DNA from 4 places in the Streptomyces sp. NPDC039480 genome. Region 1 is predicted to be linked to each of the others. Evidence: riboswitches for the same ligand, from Rfam matches in the RefSeq annotation. Region 1 holds a riboswitch; each other region holds the start of a gene.

Region 1 (5,085 bases):
TCGCTCCTGGGCGGCTTCCTGACCCAGATGAAGCAGATGGGCCAGGGCACCGCGCGCTTCAGCCCCGGCATGCTGCACGGCGCGTTGATCATGCTCGTCACCGGTGTGGTTCTGGTGGGCCTCAACCAGGCGGACGACAACACGGTCAACAACGTCAAGATCGGCATCAAGCTGGCCCTGCTGATCGTGATCCTCGCGCTGGTCTATGTGAAGCGGGACGAGGAAAAGGTCGACAAGGGCATGTTCGGTGCGGTCGGCCTGCTGACCACGGCGAACATCTTCATCGCGGTGCTGTGGACCTGAGTTCTATGCGAACAGGCCACTGCCGCGGAGGGATGACGGGTGTCGTGAGGGCGGGCATGATGGTCGCCATGGTCAACACACGAAAGGCCCATGCCTCGTAGGCGCCCTTCGCAGGTCCGTCGTGACCTGCCACGACCCTTACGGCAATGGGAACGAAGAGCCACGGTGCCCGGCTTGTCGTCCCGTGTACTGGCGGAGATCGCTCGCATCGAGCGGCGGCGCTTATGGATTGGCGCCACCCACGAAGCTCTGGGGCAGTGGCAGAAAATCTGTCGACGCCCTGGACGTGGCGTGATGTACACGAGGGCGACGCAGTACGACAACTGCTACCACTACGAAACAGGCGAGGACATCGGTCCCGAGCGGTGCCGGGACGTCCTGGAAACGCTCCTCCATGCCCTTTCTTCGAGAGCCGCTCGAGACCTGCGGGCGCTCATTGAGCCGCTCGACGAGCAGTTCCTGAGGCGAACCGTGAAAGATCCGTTCGCGCCGCCGGATGCGCCGTGGTGGATGAGCCGAGTCAAGCGCCCGTGAGCCCGCGTGGCCCGCATCCGGGGAGGATGCGGGCCACGCGCGCGTAGAGGGTGTCTCGGGCCCTGGGAGGGGGTTCGTTCTCAGGCGGGGCGGACCACGCTGTGGATCGGCATGTAGTAGATCGACTCGACGCGGACGTTCGCGCCCGGCTTCGGGGCGTGGATCATCTTGCCGTTGCCGATGTAGATCCCCACGTGACTGATGTCGTCGTAGAAGAACACCAGGTCACCCGGCTTGGCGTCGGCGGTCTTCACGGTCGTGCCGACCTTCACCTGGTCCCACGTGGTGCGCGGCAGGGAGATCCCCGCGGCCTTCCACGCGTCCTGCGTGAGTCCGGAGCAGTCGTAGGAGTCGGGGCCGGTGGCGCCCCAGACGTACGGCTTGCCGATCTGGGCCTCCGCGAAATCGATGACCTTCGCGGCCTTGGTGGCGTAGCTGCCGTCGGTGCTTCCCGAGCCCGAACCGGAGCCTGAACCGGAGCCCGAGCCCGAGCCTGATCCCGTGTCGGAGCCAGATCCGGAGCCAGATCCGGAGCCGGAACCGGAACCCTGGCCGGCCTCGCGCTCCTTCTCCCGCTGCGCCGCCTCCTCGGCCTTCCGCTCCCGCTCCGCCTCCGCGGCCTGCTCACGGGCCAGCCTCTCGGCCTTGCGTTTGGCCTCCTGCTTCTTCTTCCGCTCGATCTCCGCGAGCCGCGCCTTCTCCTCGGCGGTCAGCTTCGAGAGGAGCTCACGCGCGTCACCCAGCTTCTTCTGGACGGTCCGCTTGCTCGTCCTCAGGTCGTCCCGCGAGTCGCTCAGCGTCTCGAGGCTCTTCGCGGCCTTCGTGCGCTGCTTGGTCGCCGACGCCTGCTGCGCCTGGTAGTCGTCGACCGCCTTCTTCTGGCGCGTGGTGAGCCGGTCCGCCAGGTGGTTCTGGTCGAAGTAGCCCTGCGGATCGTCGGCGAGCATCATCGTGGCCGTCTCGGAGACGGCGCCGGTGCGGTACTGGGCGGCGGCGAACGAGCCGAGCTCCTCGCGCGCGTCGTTCAGCTCGTCCGTGCGTGTGGCCACGTCGTCGAGCAGACGGTCGACCTTCTTGCGCTGCTTGTCGGTGCGCTCCTTGGCCGAGTTGTACTTCTGGGTGGCCACGCCGGCCTGCCGGTAGAGCTCGTCGACCTTCTTCTGGACCTCTTCGAGGCTGGGCTTCGTCGGCGCGGAGGGCGCCGCCTGCGCGCTCTGTGCCAGGAGGGCGACGGAGGTGAGGGCTGCCGTCGTGATGCCGACGGCGGGGGCCGTGCGTATGCCGGCTGTACGGGTCCGCGGCTTGCGGTGCGACGCCAAGGGAGGCGACTCCTTCCGTAGACCGCCTACCGGGTTAGCTGTCGGGTTCGGGCGGGTGGTTCGGAAGGCTGCCCTACAGTCCCGTACTTCGTACGGGACCGATTCACCCCAAGGTTCTGGTGGGTCCCCGGCTCCGAACGTGTCGGACTCGGCGGAGGCCACCCGTTCCCGGCGGGGTTCGCCGGTGGGAGGGCGAGTGGCCCGCCGGGCACGCTAGCCAACCCGTGTGGCTCCTGTGAAGGTTGATGTTCGATATGCCCGATACATTTTCGTGACTTTACGAGACCCTTGACGCGGACACGATGGAGACACGGAGAGACGTAGCGGATCGTGATCGTCCGTGAGCGCGGAGTGGGAAGTCCGGGGTGTGTCCGGAACCCGCAGCGGGTTGTCAGTGGGGCCGCCTAGACTCGGGAGGCGATGAGCAGCCTCTTTGATGACAGCTTCCTGGCGGACCTGCAGCCCTCCCGGGCCGCGGACGAAGCGCCCCCGCCGCCGCCCGAGGACAGCGCTCCGGAGCCCATTCCGGACGACTTGTTCGACGGGAAGTTCGACGCGCCCATGACCCGCGAGTCGCACTACCGCGACGGTGCCCCGCGCCCGGTCATCGACCCGGCGTCCCTCCTCGACGGGCTGAACGAGAACCAGCGCGCGGCCGTCGTGCACGCCGGCTCCCCGCTGCTCATCGTGGCCGGCGCCGGCTCCGGCAAGACCCGGGTGCTGACCCACCGCATCGCGTACCTCCTCGCCGAGCGCGGCGTGCACCCGGGCCAGATCCTCGCGATCACCTTCACGAACAAGGCCGCGGGCGAGATGAAGGAGCGCGTCGAGCAGCTCGTCGGCCCCCGGGCGAACGCGATGTGGGTCTCCACCTTCCACAGCGCCTGCGTCCGCATCCTGCGCCGCGAGTACAAGAAACTGGGCTTCACCTCCTCCTTCTCGATCTACGACGCCGCGGACTCCAAGCGCCTCATGGCCCTGGTCTGCCGCGACCTGGACCTCGACCCGAAGAAGTTCCCGCCGAAGTCCTTCAGCGCCAAGATCTCGAACCTGAAGAACGAGCTGATCGACGAGGAGGACTTCGCCGGGCAGGCCGCCGACGGCTTCGAGAAGACCCTCGCCCAGGCCTACGCGATGTACCAGTCCCGCCTCCGCGAGGCGAACGCGCTGGACTTCGACGACCTGATCATGACGACGGTCCACCTGCTGCGCGCCTTCCCGGACGTCGCCGAGCACTACAGGCGCCGCTTCCGGCACGTCATGGTCGACGAGTACCAGGACACCAACCACGCCCAGTACGCCTTGGTGCGCGAGCTCGTCGGCCCCTCCGGAGGCGACGAGGACGACCCGGCCGAGCTGTGCGTCGTGGGTGACGCGGACCAGTCGATCTACGCCTTCCGCGGCGCCACCATCCGCAACATCCTCCAGTTCGAGGAGGACTACACCGACGCGACGACGATCCTCCTGGAGCAGAACTACCGCTCCACACAGACGATCCTCACCGCGGCGAACGCGGTCATCGAGCGGAACGAGAGCCGCCGCCCCAAGAACCTCTGGACCAACCAGGGCGCGGGCGCCCGCATCACCGGATACGTCGCCGACACCGAGCACGACGAGGCCCAGTTCGTCGCCGACGAGATCGACCGCCTCACCGACGCGGGCGAGGCCAAGGCCGGCGACGTCGCGATCTTCTACCGGACGAACGCCCAGTCCCGTGTCTTCGAAGAGATCTTCATCCGCGTCGGCCTGCCCTACAAGGTCGTCGGCGGCGTCCGCTTCTACGAGCGCAAGGAGGTCCGCGATGTGCTGGCCTACCTGCGTGTTCTCGCCAACCCCGAGGACGCGGTCCCGCTGCGCCGCATCCTGAACGTGCCGAAGAGGGGCATCGGCGACCGCGCCGAAGCCATGATCGACGCGCTCTCGCAGCGAGAGAAGATCTCCTTCCCGCAGGCCCTGCGCCGCGTCGACGAGGCGTACGGAATGGCGGCCCGCTCCACCAACGCCGTCAAGCGTTTCAACACGCTCATGGAGGAGCTGCGGACCATCGTCGAGTCCGGCGCGGGTCCGGCCGTCGTCCTGGAAGCCGTGCTCGAACGGACCGGGTACCTCGCCGAGTTGCAGGCCTCGACCGACCCGCAGGACGAGACGCGCATCGAGAACCTCCAGGAGCTCGCCGCCGTCGCGCTGGAGTTCGAGCAGGACAACAGCGCAGCTGCCGCCGAGGGCGAGGAGGGGGCCGCCCCGGCCGGCACGCTCTCCGACTTCCTGGAGCGCGTCGCCCTGGTCGCCGACTCCGACCAGATCCCCGACGAGGAGGACGACGGCTCCGGAGTCATCACGCTCATGACCCTGCACACCGCCAAGGGCCTCGAATTCCCCGTGGTGTTCCTGACCGGCATGGAGGACGGCGTCTTCCCGCACATGCGCGCCCTCGGGCAGGTCAAGGAGCTGGAGGAGGAGCGCCGCCTCGCGTACGTCGGCATCACACGCGCGCGTGAACGGCTCTATCTGACGCGGTCCTCGATGCGCAGCGCCTGGGGCCAGCCGTCGTACAACCCGCCGTCGCGTTTCCTCGAGGAGATCCCGGACACGCACCTGGACTGGAAGCGGACCGGCTCGATGGGCGCGCCCGCGTCGTCCGGGCCCGTCGCGGGAATCGCCTCGACGCTGTCCTCCTCGCGCTCGCGTTCCGGCGGGGCGCAGGGCTTCGCCACGCGCCGCGCGTCGGAGAAGCCGGTGGTGTCGCTCGCCGTCGGCGACCGGGTCACGCACGACCAGTTCGGCCTCGGGACCGTGGTCGGGGTGAAGGGGACGGGTGCGAACGCCGAGGCGACGGTGGACTTCGGAGAGCCCAAGCCGAAGCGTCTGCTGCTGAGGTACGCGCCGGTGGAGAAGCTCTGACGTCTGGGGTGGCGGTCGGAGAGTGACC
Region 2 (5,085 bases), on a different contig from region 1:
GGGGAGTCAGTCGTCGGGGCGGTCCGCCTTGTCGACGCCGTCCCAGACGTTCGAGTACCAGGGGCGCGCGGCCGCCCCCTGGTCCGTGCGGCGGCTCTGCGCCGCCGCCGGGTCGATCACCGTGAAGCCGGTCTCGCCCGGCATCACGTAGTGCAGGCGGTCCCGGATGCGCTGCTCCGCGTACGCGTCGTCCTGCCAGCGGGCCTTCTCGTCGCGCAGCTTCTCGACGTCCGCGCGGTGCTCGGCCTGCTGTCTGCGCAGGTCGTCGATCTCGGCGCGCTGCGAGACGTACTGCCGCATCGGGTACGCGAGCGCGACGACGAGGGAGCAGAGGACGAGCGCGAGGAGCGCGGCGCGGCCGGTGAGCCGGGAGCGGCGGGCCTGGCGCTTGGTCTGGGAGCGGTAGACGCGCTCCGCGGTCTGCTCGCCGAGCAGCCGCAGACGGGTCGCGGTGGAGAACCGGTCCTTGGTCCCGGCCTTGGCCATGGTTCCGCCTCCCCGGCGCAGCGCCTGCACGTACGTACGTCCCCGCACACGGTACGGGACCGGGTGCGGGGACGTAGGTAACCCGGCGTCACTGCCGGGCTTCGTGCGTGATCAGCCCTTAAGCGCGGTGATCAGCCCTTGCTGTGCCTACTGGTTCGCAGAGCGAAACCGCGGGAACGCGCTGCGACCGGCGTAGACCGCCGCGTCGTCGAGGATCTCCTCGATGCGCAGGAGCTGGTTGTACTTGGCGACGCGCTCGGAGCGGGCCGGGGCGCCGGTCTTGATCTGGCCGCAGTTGGTGGCGACGGCGAGGTCGGCGATGGTGACGTCCTCGGTCTCGCCGGAGCGGTGGGACATCATGCACTTGAAGCCGCTGCGCTGGGCCATCTCGACGGCGTCCAGGGTCTCGGTCAGCGAACCGATCTGGTTGACCTTGACGAGCAGGGCGTTGGCCGAGTTCTCCTCGATGCCGCGGGCCAGGCGCTCCGGGTTGGTGACGAACAGGTCGTCGCCGACCAGCTGCACCTTGTCGCCGAGCTTCTCGGTGATGGCGTTCCAGCCGGCCCAGTCGTCCTCGAACAGCGGGTCCTCGATGGAGACGAGCGGGTACGAGGCGACGAGCTCCTCGTAGTACTCGGTCATCTCGGCGGCCGAGCGGGACTTGCCCTCGAACTGGTACGTGCCGTCCTTGTAGAACTCGGACGCGGCGACGTCGAGGGCGAGCGCGATCTGCTCGCCGGGGACGTAACCGGCCTCCTTGATGGCCTCGAGGATGAGGTCGAGGGCGGCGCGGTTGGAGTCGAGGTTCGGGGCGAAGCCGCCCTCGTCGCCGAGGCCGGTGGCCAGGCCCTTGCTCTTCAGGACCTTCTTCAGCGTGTGGTAGACCTCGGTGCCCCAGCGCAGGGCCTCGGAGAAGGACTCCGCGCCGATCGGGGCGATCATGAACTCCTGGATGTCGACGTTCGAGTCGGCGTGCGACCCGCCGTTCAGGATGTTCATCATCGGGACGGGCAGCAGGTGCGCGTTCGGACCGCCGAGGTAGCGGAACAGCGGCAGGTCGCTGGCCTCGGAGGCGGCGTGCGCGACGGCGAGCGAGACGCCGAGGATGGCGTTGGCGCCGAGCGAGCCCTTGTTGTCGGTGGCGTCCAGGTCGAACATGGCCTGGTCGATCAGGCGCTGCTCGGTGGCGTCGTAACCGACGAGCTCCGGGCCGATCTGCTCGATGACGGCGAGGACGGCCTTCTCGACACCCTTGCCCTGGTAACGGTTGGGGTCACCGTCACGGAGTTCGATGGCCTCGAAGGCACCGGTGGAGGCACCGGACGGAACGGCGGCACGACCGGTGCTGCCGTCGTCGAGGCCGACCTCGACCTCGACCGTGGGGTTGCCTCGGGAGTCCAGGATTTCCCGGGCTACGACGACGTCGATGGACGGCACGAGCATCTCCTTCTGGGAGTGTGACGCGTAAACACGATTACGCCGGGCCGCTTCGGCCCTGCGTCTCCTGAGCCTAACCGGCTCCGGGGCTTCAGCCAGCCGACCGCCCGTCCCCTGGGACGGCACAAGGCCCATATGGCGTGGAAACAGGGCGTAAGACCATGTTCTCTACTCGCTAGTAGCGAACAAGAGGGGCGTGGCGCGGATCCGGACCGGGGTGTGGACATGGCCCCGCCCCGGTGCGTACGGGGGATACGCGCACCGGGGCGGGGAGCCCGTGGGGACGGGGGGTACGGCCGTGCGTCCGCCGAGGCACGGCCGTGACCGGCCGGGTCAGCTCAGGTGGAGCTGCTGGCCCGGGTAGATGAAGTCGGCGTCGTCGATGATGTCGCCGTTGAGCTTGTAGACCTTCTGCCAGCCGCCCTTGACGTCGTGCGCCTGGGCGATCTTGGACAGGGTGTCGCCCGTCTTGACCTTGTACTCGCCGTCGCCCTTCTCGACCTTCTTGCCGGTCGGGGTCTCGACGGTCTTCTTGGTCTCGGTCTGCGGCGTCGGCTGCGGCTTGGGAGCCGCCTGCTTCGGCGCGGCCTGCTGCTGCGGAGCGGCCTGCTGCTGCGTCTGCTGCGGCTGCGGCTTGCTCTGCTGCTGCGGGGCCTGCTGCTGCGAGCCGCCGCCGTTGTACGAGGCACCGGAGAGGCCGACGCCACAGCTCGGCCAGGCGCCCTTGCCCTGGCCGGCGAGGACCTTCTCGGCGATCTCGATCTGCTGGGCCTTGGAGGCCTTGTCGGCGGTCGGCGCGTACTTCGTACCGCCGTACGCGGCCCAGGTGGACGGCGAGAACTGCAGCCCGCCCTGGTAGCCGTTGCCGGTGTTGATGGACCAGTTGCCGCCGGACTCGCACTGGGCGACGGCGTCCCACTCGGACGCGGTGGCGGCGGAGGCCGAGCCGGCCGCCATCAGCGGGGCGGCGACGGCGGCGCCGGTCACGCCGACGAGCGTGGCGACACGAGTGGCCTTGGACGGGCGGCGGTGCTTGCCCTTGCCGGAAAGCAGCATGAGTTGATCCCCTACACCGACGCCTGCGAGGTGAGCTGTCGGGTTCGGGCCGATGTGGTTGCCCGGCCGCACTCTCGCGAGTGCGGCTTCACCCCTAGCCGCATGACACGGCACTTACCTTGGGTCCCCCGCTCCTGCCCACGGCGCTCTTGAGCGACGACTGTTCCCGTCCGGCCGTTGGCAGGATTCGGCGTACCGACCGGCGGGGCTCACCAGTGGCGAGCGGTCACGACCGTAGACACGCTCCCCACCGAATTTCAAAGACGATCAGGGCTTCTGAGACCCATCTCTCACTCGCGCCAAACCGGACAACACATGCCAAGTCCCCCGCAGACGCATCGTCAATTTCCGTTACTTTTCGCCCACATCGAGGCTCTGACCGGGGAGGATGAGGTCCGGGTCGCCTCCGACGGTCTTCTTGTTCTCGCTGTAGAGCTCGTGCCATCCGCCGTCGACCCCGAAGTCGTCCGCGATGACCGAGAGGTTGTCCCCGGAGCGCACGGTGTACGTGCCGTCGGCGAGCTTCTCGGAGCGGTCGGCGCCGCGCGAGGCGTGCCGTCCGGGACGGTCGCCGGCGCTGTCGTTCTCGTCGGCGCGGTCGCCGCGGTGGCGGCCGGACGAGGAGCCGTTGGGGTCCGTGGCGTCGTCGGCCGGGTCGGTCGACTTCTCGGGCGTGGGCGAAGTGGTGTCCTTCTGGCCGGACTTGCCGGAGTCGCCCTTGCCGTCGGCGTTTTCGGCACCTTCGGCGCCTTCGGCGTCGCCCTTGCCGTCCTTACCGCCCTTGCCGTCCTTTTCGCCGGACTCCTCGTGATTCTTCTCTCGCGAACTGTCGCCGGAGGCGGGCGTGTCGCTCGCGTCGCCGGAGGGCCGCTCCGGGTCGGCGGAGTCCGTGGCCTCGTCAGAAGGCTTGCCCGTCCCCTTCTCAGGGGCCTCGGAGTCCTTGGAACCCTCAGGGCCCTTGGAGCCCTTGGAGTCGGCCGGACCCGTCGAGTCGGAGGGCGTCGGGGCGATGGGGCCGCCCGGGTCGACGTCGGCCGCGGCACCGTCCTGGCTGAGCCCGGCGATCGGTGCGCAGCTCGGCCAGGCCGCGGTGCCCTTGGCGTCGAGGATCTTCTCGGCGACGGCGATCTGCTGCGAGCGGCTGGCCTGGTCGGCGCTGGTCGCGTAGTCGAGACCGCCGTACGCCTCCCAGGTCTCCTGGGAGAGCTGGAGGCCTCCGTAGTAGCCGTTGCCGGGGTTGGCGCTCCACGCGCCGCCGCTCTCGCACTCGGCGAGCTTCTCCCACGTGGTGGTCTCGGCGGCGCTCGCGCTGGTGGCGCCGAGCAGCGGGATGGCGATGGCTGATCCGGTGACACCTGCCGCGACGATGAGGGCCGGGGCTTGGCGGGGGCGTCGGTGACGACCATGACCGGAGAGCATGCGGGTGCCTTTCAGGAGACTGCAGCGACGACTTGGGCGCCTGGGGCGCTCAAGTCGTCGTGAACGTAGCCGCAGTCGAACGCTTGTCACAAGTCGATGCAGCCGAGATCACGTGAAGATCACAGTCCTGACGGCTCGTCAGTGGGGTGTACGCCGGACACCGTTTTCTGTGCGGTTGTGAACTCCACGGGCAGGGTGCGCAGTCCTCGCATGATCAGCCCGCCACGCCACCGCAAATCGGCGGGGTCCGCGGCAAGTTGCAGGTCGGGAAGGCGGCGCAGCAGCGTCGCGAGGGCGGTGCGGCCCTCCAGGCGGGCGAGCGGGGCGCCGAGGCAGTAGTGGATGCCGTGCCCGTATCCGAGGTGCTGATTGTCACGGCGGGAGAGGTCGAGGGTGTCGGGGTCGTCGAACCGGGCGGGGTCGCGGTCGGCGGCGGCGAGCACGACGAGGACGGGGTCGCCCGCCGCGATGTCCTGTCCGCCGATGGTGAGCGCCTCGGTCGCGAACCGCCAGGTGGCGAGCTCGACGGGCCCGTCGAAGCGCAGCAGTTCCTCGATGCCGGTCTCCAGGAGGCCGGTGTCGCCGTCGTCCAGTGCCCGCTGCAGCCGCTCGCGCTGTTCGGGGTGGGTGAGCAGCGCGTACACGCCGTTGCCGATGAGGTTGACGGTGGTCTCGAAGCCGGCGAAG
Region 3 (5,085 bases), on a different contig from region 1:
GCCTCGGTGTGCAGGGTCACGAAGTCCCAGAACGTGTCGTGCGCGCTCTGCGCCTGCGGGATCTCCCGGTCCGGATGCGGCTTGCCGGCATGGATGACGTCGGGAAACTTGATCGCGTCCTGGATGAAGAACACCGGGATGTTGTTGCCGACCAGGTCGAAGACGCCCTCGTCGGTGTAGAACTTCGTCGCGAAGCCGCGGGTGTCGCGCACGGTGTCGGCCGAGCCGCGCGAACCGAGCACGGTGGAGAACCGCACATACACCGGCGTCTCCACCCCCTCGGCGAGGAACCCCGCCTTGGTGATCCCCGCGGCGCTCCCGTAGGCCCTGAAGACGCCGTGCGCGGCGGCCCCGCGGGCGTGCACCACCCGCTCGGGGATGCGTTCGTGGTCGAAGTGAGTGATCTTCTCCCGCAGGTGGTGGTCCTGCAGCAGCACCGGGCCGCGCGGCCCGGCCTTCAGCGAATGGTCGGTCTCATACAGGCGCGCCCCCTGCGCGGTGGTCAGGTAGGCCCCCTCCTGGGCGACCTTCTCCTGCGGCACACCGGTGGGCTGCCCCGTCGGGCTGTACGTCTGGGGACCGCGCTGGTCGGCCTTGGGCGGCAACGGTCCGCGCGGCTTCGTGGGCTCCTCCACCGGCACCGCCTCCGGGCCCGGGGCACCGGGAATCTCGTTTCCGGACCGCATGGCGTTCTGGACCTTCTCCACAGCCTTCTCCGCGGCGGCCGACACCGGGTTCTTCTTCTCGCTCACTGGATTCCGATCGTTCGAGACGGACCGTGTCACGCACAGCCGTGCATGACACGCGGCAGGGGCGCTATCGCGAGACGACGGGTACCCCACGACTTCTTGTGGGACACATGTACTGCGCCGTCCGGGCCCCTCACCCGCCCCGCCCGGCCGGACACCGGAACCAGAACGCCGCACGGCAGCAGGCAGGCCGGCCCGGCCGGCCTGCCGCAGTGAGGCCAAGAGCAAGGTCATGCACCGGCAGCCGCGGCCTGCTCCTCACCCTGCGCCTTGCTGCCCTGCGTCTTGCCGTCCTGCTCCCCGCCCTGCTTCCCGGCCTGCGCCGGTGCCGCCTGCTCGGGCACAAGCACCGGCGCCGAAGCGGCGGTGTAGAAGACGGACGAGCCCTGCTTGCTGCGCTGGGCCTGGCTCTTGGCCACCAGCCCCTCGAGCGTGGTGCGCACCACGGTCGTCTTGACGCTGCGCTCGGGGTGGGCCTGGCCCAGGGCCGTGGCGATCTCCGCCGCCGAGCGCGGCTCGCTCTGCTCGGCGAGATGCCCGCGGATCAGCTCCACCAGCGTCGGCTGCGCCGGCTTGGCAGCCTTGGCGGGCTGGGCGGCCTCAGCCTTGCCGGACTCCTTGCCGGAGCTCTTGGCGGCCCCCTTCCCTGCCACCTTCCCGGAGCTCTTGGCGGCGCCCTTCCCGGCGCCCTTGCCCGCGGCCGTCTGCTGCGGAGCGGTCTTGGTCACCCGAGCCCGCTTGCCCGCCGCATCGGAGCCGGGCGACTTCTTCTTCGTACGGGGGGCGGGCACCGCGGCCCGCTCCTGCGGGGCCGCCGGCTCCGGGGAAGCCGGCTCCTCACCGAGCGCCTGCTGGATGCTGACCAGCACCGCGTGGTCACGCTGATGGGCCACCAACTGCTCCTGCAAGGAGGCGATTTCCGCACCGAGGCGCTGCTGCTCCTTGGTGTTGCGTTCGAGGTCGGCACGGACTTGAGCGGTGTACTGCGATGTCAGTTCGGTGGCGGAAACGTTCTCGGACATGGGGCGCACAACCTTTCCCGGACCTGGGGCCGGAGTTGAAGAGCCTGCTGCACATGTGTGCTTCCCGGGACCGGGATTGGGGCCCGGGCCTGCGGGGTGACAAGCAATATTCAGTACACAGATGCCCTGACACGGCGATAGTACGGACAACCGGAGCGGCCCATTCTCCTTGACCATGCTGTGAACTGACCCGGGTTTCCAGCGATCCGATGACATGGACGGCGGCTTCACCACACGACTGAGCCCCGGAACGCCATGCGTTCCGGGGCTCAGTCACCGACCGGGAAGGGGTTGGGGGTGCGGCCTAGTAGGGGCCGTTGACGTTGTCGATCGAGCCGTAGCGGTCGGCCGCGTAGTTGCAGGCGGCGGTGATGTTGGCGACCGGGTCGTAGCTGTCGGTCGACGTGCCGGGCACGTGGTAGGCGGAGAACGTGGGGCCGATGACCTGCAGGAGCCCCTTGGAGGGGGTTCCGGCGACGGCGTTGGAGTCCCAGTTGTTGATGGCCATCGGGTTGCCGGAGGACTCCCGCATGATGTTGCGGTGGATGCCCTCGTAGGTGCCGGGGATGCCGTGCTGGGCCATGATGTCGAGCGACTGCCTGATCCAGCCGTCGAGGTTGTTGGCGTAGGACTTCTTCGCCACGGCGGGCTCGGCGGCGGTGTTGCCGCGCTCGGACCGGTCCGCCCGCTCGGGGGCGGCCGGGGCCTCCTTGCCGAGGGTGAGCTCGAGACCGGGGTGGATCAGCTTCGGGTCGTCGCCGAGGACGCCGCGGTTGTCCTGGTACAGCTTCTGCCAGCCGCCGCTCACGGAGTGCTCACGGGCGATCTCGGCCAGGGAGTCACCCGCGACGACGACATAGGTCTTCGGGGCCGCGGCGGGCTTGGCGGCCGCGGCGGCCGGCGCGGCGGCGGCCGTGGTCGCGCCGAGCACCGGAAGAACGAGCACGGCGCCGCCGGTGCCCGCGGCGGCGATGCCCCGGGTGAGCGAGCTGGACTTGGGACGGCGGTGCTTACCCTTTGCGGGCATGACGAATTCCTCTCCGTCGCCTGCGGGGTGAGCTGTCGGGTTCGGACGGGAGATGTCCGGTCGCAGGGCATGCGACTTCACCCCGAGCCGTCCCGTCACCGGGATCGGCGGCTTACCTGGGTCCCCCGCTCCTGCCGTGCGTGAGTGAGTGGGTGTGGGTGGGAGAGTTTCCGGACAGCGGCAGGATTCGGCGTTCCATCCGGATTGACGGTGACGTTAGGCGAGAAAGCCGGTGCGGAACAAGGCCGGAATTCGAATGGAGGGAATGCGCGGGCCCGTACCGCGTGATCAAAATCCCGCACCCTCTTTGATCGAAAACCCAACTCTCTTTGCGCAGAACGAGAACGCACTCCGCGGCCCGCGAAGCCGAGGACACCGGGGCGTGACGCAATTCACGGAGCGGGGTACGGCATTTCCCTCGAGTGCTCCACCAGGCGGCCAAGTGCAGCGTATGGCACTAACGAGTCAATTAGGTCGTATCTGGAAGAATACGGACATGCGCAAAGGTGGCTGTTCACGCCAGAACGGGCATTTCGCATCGCGTCGGTGTCGACCCGCCCAGCCCGGCCCGAGGTGAGGCCACGGGCATCCGACGCCGCGTCAACAATGCTTCTGCCGCGTAGAAAGTGACGCCCGCCCAGAAAAGGAGGGCGGCCGAAACGGAGGGCCCGCCCGCAGGAATTCCCTTTCCGGCGGACGTAGGTGAGGGCGGGAAAGGGAAATGTTCCCCATTCTTCTGGCGCACCCTCACCTTGTTTCTGATGCGGCATCACGGAGCGGAACAGCGGTTCGTGTGGCGGTGTACTGCGCGGCCCCGCAAGGCACTTGCCGCCCCCTGCGCCGCGCCGTGGTGTGAGAGTCCTCCGCGGTGGCGTAGGGTGGAGGAACACGACGCGGGGTGGAGCAGCTCGGTAGCTCGCTGGGCTCATAACCCAGAGGTCGCAGGTTCAAATCCTGTCCCCGCTACTGCAACAGCAGGGCCCGGATCCCATGTGGATCCGGGCCCTGCTGCATGTCACCGACGACCGCGAAACTGGCACCGCCACTCCTGCGCCCCGACGCCCCTGACATGTGTGCCATCAGTCGCACAACCATTCGCCCATCCCGCCGGTCATACGCGCGACACACACAGCAAGATCCGATGGGGGAGTCTTGAAGAAGTTCACGGCAGCGCTGGCCACGGGCCTCGTGGTCTGCACTGCCACACAGGTCGCCGCGCCCGCGGCGCACGCAGGGGACGGCGATTCGCGCAGCCGCACGGAAACCCTGCAGGAGGGCGGCAAGATCTACGCCCTCTACGAGCACATGTCCGCGCGTTTCCACCCCAAGGACGTCACGCTCGAGATCCACGCGAAGAACGACCCCGAGGTCCTCGCCAGCGTCCGCCTGACCGGCACCGAGACCTGCCCCGACTCGGGCGAGTGCTACGAGGACACCTTCCGCTCCGAGCCGGTCACCCTGCCCGCCATGGGCGCCTACGTCATCGACGTCGTGGCCAGGGACGGACAGCCCAACGAGATCGTCCAGCGGACGACCGGCTTTCTCAACTACGGCCTCAACCCCAAGCTGACCCTCACCAGCAGCCACCCCTGGATCTCCTACGACAACCCGACCGGCAAGGTCACCGGAACCCTGGTGGCCGAGGACCCCCGCACCCACGAGGTGAAGCCGTTCGCCGGGGTGGGCATGTACTACCGCGCCCGGGAGACCCGCAGCGAGGGATGGGAGTGGACGAACTCCGCGGGGCGGTTCACCACGTCGGGGTACTCCGGTGAGTACGGCACCGACGTCACCTATGAGTACATGTTCGACCAGGAGTACGAGTCGCTCCACCTGCCCTTCCGCAAGCAGGAACTGAAGCTCAAGGTCGACGCCCCGAACGGCACGGTCACCGCCCCTTACGGCAGTGACATCCCCGTCAACGGCAAGCTCACCCGCATCGCGGACGACGGCACCGAAAAGCCGCTGGCCGCCGAGGTGCGCGTCGGCACCGGAGATGTGGGAGACCCCGGCAAGACCGTGGTGAGCGGCGAGAACGGCGCCTTCTCCACCGGCTACACCGTCAGGCGCAGCGGCCCGGTCAGCGTCCAGCCGAGTGCGCGGAGCTGGTTCACGGCGCCGGCCCCGCACTCCTTCACGCTGGCCACGCCCCCGCGCACGAGCCAACTGTCGGACGTCAAGGCCACGGTGAGCAAGTACCGCAAGGTCACCTTCACCGGCAAGCTCGGCGTCACCCAGGGCACCTACCCGGCGGGCACCAAGACACAGGTGTCCATCGACCACCGCC
Region 4 (5,085 bases), on a different contig from region 1:
CGATCCAGGCCGACGAACTCCTGCGCACCAGGCGGCAGTTAGAGGAGCTGCTCGTACGGCACACGGGGCAGAGCCCGGAGCGGATCGCCGCGGACATCGAACGGGACAAGATCTTCGACGCCCCGGCGGCCCTGGAGTACGGGCTCGTGGACCGGATCATCCCGAGCCGCAAGACCTCGCTCGCCGCCCGCGACCCGAGGTGAGTCACCGATGCTGCCGCCCGAACTGCCTCCGCTGCCCGCCCTCACGCACGCCGAGGCGGAGTTGATCGACCGCTATCTCGAAGTCGTCGACCTGCTCGGCCGCATCAACCCGGCCCGCGTCGAGCACACGTACCGCGGGCTGCGCGCCGCCCAGGCCCTGGTCGGGCGGGCGACCGCGCTGCGGGACGCGCTCGCCCTCATGCACCAGCGGGGCGAGACTGAGGTGCACGCGCCCACGCTGGCCCGGGCGCTGCGCGTCCTCGACGGTGAACGACGGGCGGGGCTACTCACCGTGCCGCCTCCGCAAGGCCCCTGAAATCCCCTCTTCGCAAGGCTCCTCAAATTCCGTCTCCGCAAGGCGCCTGAAACCTCGTCGGCCGCCCCGCTCCCAACACTGGAACGTCCGGCTCCACTTCGAAACGGACCAGTCGGGCTACCCCGGACGGCGTACCAGGACGTCCTTATCCGCACGGTCCGAAGTTGCGTCCAGCGAGTACAGCATGGCCGGAATTACGCATTCCGCTGCTGGTCGAGCGGTCGTCGGAGAAGGCGGCGGAACGTCGAATTCGGCAGTGTCCACCTGAACAGGTCAGTCGTGAGGAGCCTCACAAAACGCCGTTTCGGCTCGGTTTTCGGACCTGTTTCGGGTCAAGATCCCTTCCGACGACAAGCCCCCGCCACAGCGGCGGGGCGGTCCGGGCGGACGCCGAGTCCTGCCGCCACCCGGATGACCGGTCGACATCGGTGCAACGGCAGGAGTGGAGGACCCAGGTACGACGGGCCCGTCCGGGAAGTCCGGACGACGCCCTTGGGGTTAAGCCGCAGAGCATGACGCGGCCGGGCATCTTCGCCTGCCCGAACCCGACAGGTCATCCTTCACAGGCGGCTGACGAAGGGTTGCGCATGACCGCGCTGAATCATGTTCCGTCGCTGCTGAGCAGGACCGGTGCCGCATCGGCACTCACGCTCGCCGTCGTAGGCGGCACCGTCGTGGCCCCCGGGCTCACGGCGGAGGCCGAGGCAGCGACACACGGGACGAAGGCGCTCAAGATCGCGGCGTCCAAGAAGGGCTCCCCGTACGGCTACGGGGCGGTGGGACCCAACCGGTTCGACTGCTCGGGCCTGACGCTCTACTCGTTCAAGAAGACGGGCAAGAAGCTGCCTCGCACGGCCGCCGCGCAGTACAACAAGACCAAGCACATCTCCAGGTCCCAGCGGACCCGTGGCGATCTGGTGTTCTTCCACTCCGGCAGGAACGTCTACCACGTCGGGATCTACGCGGGTAACAACCGCATCTGGCACGCGCCCAAGAGGGGGACCGTGGTGCGCCTGGAGAAGATCTGGTCCAACAGCGTCTGGTACGGCAGGGTGCGCTGACCGCACCGTCCAGCGCGGCACTCGTGGCCCGCGGCCGAGCCGGTCAGCGGGCGTCGTCACACGAGCCGCGCTGGACAGGTGCCTGCCAGGGCAGCGCGATCCACACGGTCTTGCCGCCCTCGTCGGTGGGGCTGACCGAGAGCCTGCCGCCGCACTCGGCCGCCAGCCAGCGGATGATGACCATGCCGCGGCCGTTGTCCTGCTGGACGGCCGCGGGGAGCCGCTTGGGGTAGCGGGGGTGGCTGTCGGTGACACCGATGCGCAATTGCTCGTCACGGTCGAGCTCCAGGTCCACGGTGAAGGTGGGCGACTGGCCCAGGGTGTGCTGTACGGCGTTCGTGGCGAGTTCGGAAACGATCAGCCTGATCGTGTCGGCCACTTCGGCGTCACCGGGCAGGCCCCATTCCGCGAGCACGCGGGATACGAATTTCCGGGCGGCGGGGACCGAGACAGGATCGCTCGGCAGGGTGACGGAGGCTTCCTGATGGTCTGCCATGGCGACGTTGTCCCTTTCCCACCGGGACCGGTCTCCGGCTCGCGGCGGATGACTCGAGGACAGTCCCGGACTGGTGCTTCGCGCCAGCCTGCCACTCCTTGGCCGGTCACGGGTGGCGATCCACCGAGATGTGCATATATCTGTCGCTCGAAGCGGTGAACTCTGCTACGGCAGACCGTATTTGGGCGGGAGAGCGGTACTTCCTCTAATCTCGCCTACTGCCCTGCCCTGCCGCCGGGAGATCCGACGGCTCCGTCCGAAAGGAGACGGGCATGCAGTACGGCCCCGCGGTGCGCCGTCGACAGCTCGGCGCCGCCCTGCGCGCCCTGCGCGGCCACGCGGGGCTCACCAGCAGCGAAGCCGCCGCCAAGGTCGGCTGGCACCAGTCCAAGGTGAGCCGGATCGAGACGGGCCGCAGTGGCGTGAAAGCCGCCGACGTGCGGCTGCTGATGGAGGCATATCAGGTCAAGGATCCGCAGCGCAGCGAGCTGCTCATCGCGTTCGCCGGCGCCGACGATCCCGGCGCGGGGCGTCATCACTGGTGGAAGGCCTATCGCGATCTGCTGCCCGCCACCTACCGCGATTTCATCAGCCTGGAGTCGCAGGCGAGTTGGGTGCGCACGCTGGAGACCTCGGTGGTTCCCGGCCTGCTGCAGACCTCCGAGTACGCACGCGCGGTGACCCGGGCCGCGCTCGGCGAGCTGCCGGAAGAGCAGGTCGAGGCGTTGGTGGAGGTCCGGCTTGCCCGGCAGGACGTGCTGCGCGCGGATCCGCCGCTGCGGCTGAGCGTGGTCATGGACGAGGCGGTGCTGCGGCGGCCGGTGGGCGGGGCGCAGGTCTTCGCGGGGCAGTTGATCCGATTGAAGGAGGCATCTCACATGCCTCACGTTCGGCTTCAGGTGTTGCCGTTCGCCGCAGGTGAGCATGTGGGCCTGATCGGTCCTTTCGTTATTTTTTCATTTCCGGACATTGCTGATCTGGATGTGGTTGTTCTCGACCATTTGACGAGTAGCCTCTACCTCGAACGGAAAGAAGACCTCCAGGCGTACACGGAGGCCTTCAACTCCCTTCAGGTACAAGCGCTCTCACCCGAGGACTCAACGGATTTCATCGCCGGGCTATGCGACGGCGCGTAAGGAGGCACAATGACCGCAATGCCTCGGTACGTACCTTCCAGCACGACAATTCAAGGTGCGCGGTGGCAGCGCAGCAGCTACAGCAACGGAATGAACAACTGTGTCGAGACAGCCACCCTCGACTCAGGTCCGCTGACCGGCCTGCGTGCCGTGCGTGACTCGAAGAACATCGCAGGGCCCGCCCTGCTCTTCTCCCCCGGCCCCTGGGAGTCGTTCACCAACTGCCTCCGATAAGCAGCACCCGGCCCTGCGCGGGCCCGGCACGCTTCATCGGGGTGCGTTGCGGCTGATCACCCGTACCGCACCGACGAGCTGTGCGTCGGTGAGATCGGCGCGGGCGGTCAGCCGCAGCCGTGAGATGCCGTCCGGCACCGACGGCGGCCGGAAGCAGCCCACGGCGAGACCCTCCGCCCGGCAGTCGGCGGCCCACCGCACGGCCTGCTCCGGTGACGGGGCGCGTACGGAGACGACGGCGGCGTCGGGTCGTACCGCCGACAGACCTTCGGCCGTGAGACGGCGATGCAGCTCGGCCGCGACCTCGCGGGCGCGTGCGGCCCGGCCGGGCTCGCGGCGCAGCAGGCGCAGGGCCGCGAGGGCGGCGCCGGCCGCGGCGGGCGCGAGGCCCGTGTCGAAGATGAAGGTGCGGGCGGCGTTCACCAGGTGCTCGATGACCTTGGCGGGGCCCAGTACGGCGCCGCCCTGGCTGCCGAGGGACTTCGAGAGGGTGAGGGTGACCACGGTGTCGTCCGCGCCGGCGAGACCCGCCGCGTACGGGGCGCCCCGGCCGCCCTCGCCGAGCACCCCGAGTCCATGGGCGTCGTCGACGATCAGCCCCGCGCCGAAGCCGCGGCAGACCGCGGCGAGTTCCGCGAGCGGCGCCATGTCGCCGTCGACCGAGAACACCGAGTCGGACACCATGACGGCGGGACCGTCGTGCGCGTCCAGCGTCTTGCGGACCGCCTCGGGGTCGGCGTGCGGCACCACCTGCGTCGTCCCGCGCGCGAGCCGGCACCCGTCGATCAGGGACGCGTGGTTGCCCGCGTCGGAGACGATCAGCGAGCCGTGCGGGGCGAGCGCGGTGACGGCGGCGAGGTTCGCCGCGTAACCGGAGGAGAAGACGAGGGCCGCCTCGACGCCGCAGAAAGCGGCGAGCTCACGCTCCAGTTCGGCGTGCAGCTCCGTGGATCCCGTGACGAGCCGGGACCCGGTGGCACCGCCGCCCCAGCGCCGGGCCGCGGCGGCCGCGCCCTCGGTGACCTCGGGGTGCCGGGTCAGGCCCAGGTAGTCGTTTCCCGCCAGATCGAGGAGGCCGTCCGCCTCGGCGGGGCGCGGGCGCAGGGTGCGGACGAGTCCGGCGTCCGCGCGCAGCCGCGCCTGCTCGTCGAGCCAGCCGAACGCGGTGCGCGGTGCCCGGTCGAGGGCGTCGCCCGGGGCGTCGCCGGGGGCGGTGGACGCGGCCGTCACGGGGTGCCTGTTTGTAGACATTGCACAGACCTTAGTCGTCGTGCCACCTGGCCAGGGTGTGGCAATACCCACACCTCAAACCGTTTCTGTTGTGCGAACTCTCCTTGGCCCGGCAGGCTGCCGTGCGTAAGGATCAGCGCCATGGACCTGCTGAACACGCTGGTGGACAAGGGGCTTCGGCGCGAACTGCCGACCCGTGAAGAGGCGCTGGCCGTCCTGGCCACCTCCGACGACGAACTCCTGGACGTAGTGGCCGCCGCCGGGAAGGTACGGCGGCAGTGGTTCGGGCGCCGGGTGAAACTCAACTATCTGGTCAACCTCAAGTCGGGCCTGTGCCCCGAGGACTGCTCGTACTGTTCGCAGCGCCTCGGCTCCAAGGCCGAGATCCTGAAGTACACCTGGCTGAAGC

Evidence for each region. A riboswitch is a leader RNA that binds a small molecule or an ion and turns the genes downstream of it on or off. The one in region 1 is predicted to bind cyclic di-AMP.
Region 2: it holds a riboswitch for cyclic di-AMP, as region 1 does, so the genes downstream of both, ACZ56E_RS36630 (transglycosylase family protein) here and ACZ56E_RS07405 (C40 family peptidase) in region 1, are expected to answer to the same signal.
Region 3: it holds a riboswitch for cyclic di-AMP, as region 1 does, so the genes downstream of both, ACZ56E_RS38455 (transglycosylase SLT domain-containing protein) here and ACZ56E_RS07405 (C40 family peptidase) in region 1, are expected to answer to the same signal.
Region 4: it holds a riboswitch for cyclic di-AMP, as region 1 does, so the genes downstream of both, ACZ56E_RS11840 (C40 family peptidase) here and ACZ56E_RS07405 (C40 family peptidase) in region 1, are expected to answer to the same signal.

Annotation. Positions count from the first base shown of each region.
Region 1 is NZ_JBVITX010000002.1:303,838-308,922, forward strand. Features, by position in the region: gene ACZ56E_RS07395 (hypothetical protein) at 1-303, shown strand, start outside; gene ACZ56E_RS07400 (hypothetical protein) at 478-837, shown strand; gene ACZ56E_RS07405 (C40 family peptidase) at 918-2,156, opposite strand; cyclic di-AMP (ydaO/yuaA leader) riboswitch at 2,165-2,320, opposite strand; gene pcrA (DNA helicase PcrA) at 2,577-5,057, shown strand.
Region 2 is NZ_JBVITX010000016.1:67,228-72,312, reverse strand. Features, by position in the region: gene ACZ56E_RS36640 (septum formation initiator family protein) at 7-486, opposite strand; gene eno (phosphopyruvate hydratase) at 634-1,923, opposite strand; gene ACZ56E_RS36630 (transglycosylase family protein) at 2,257-2,979, opposite strand; cyclic di-AMP (ydaO/yuaA leader) riboswitch at 2,984-3,135, opposite strand; gene ACZ56E_RS36625 (LysM peptidoglycan-binding domain-containing protein) at 3,331-4,398, opposite strand; gene ACZ56E_RS36620 (cytochrome P450 family protein) at 4,518-5,085, opposite strand, start outside.
Region 3 is NZ_JBVITX010000018.1:115,889-120,973, reverse strand. Features, by position in the region: gene ACZ56E_RS38465 (catalase) at 1-752, opposite strand, end outside; gene ACZ56E_RS38460 (hypothetical protein) at 980-1,771, opposite strand; gene ACZ56E_RS38455 (transglycosylase SLT domain-containing protein) at 2,076-2,798, opposite strand; cyclic di-AMP (ydaO/yuaA leader) riboswitch at 2,803-2,959, opposite strand; tRNA gene ACZ56E_RS38450 (tRNA-Met) at 3,691-3,764, shown strand; gene ACZ56E_RS38445 (hypothetical protein) at 3,951-5,085, shown strand, end outside.
Region 4 is NZ_JBVITX010000003.1:258,357-263,441, forward strand. Features, by position in the region: gene ACZ56E_RS11830 (ATP-dependent Clp protease proteolytic subunit) at 1-203, shown strand, start outside; gene ACZ56E_RS11835 (hypothetical protein) at 211-519, shown strand; cyclic di-AMP (ydaO/yuaA leader) riboswitch at 927-1,103, shown strand; gene ACZ56E_RS11840 (C40 family peptidase) at 1,107-1,580, shown strand; gene ACZ56E_RS11845 (ATP-binding protein) at 1,624-2,076, opposite strand; gene ACZ56E_RS11850 (helix-turn-helix domain-containing protein) at 2,349-3,212, shown strand; gene ACZ56E_RS11855 (DUF397 domain-containing protein) at 3,222-3,446, shown strand; gene ACZ56E_RS11860 (8-amino-7-oxononanoate synthase) at 3,480-4,697, opposite strand; gene bioB (biotin synthase BioB) at 4,818-5,085, shown strand, end outside.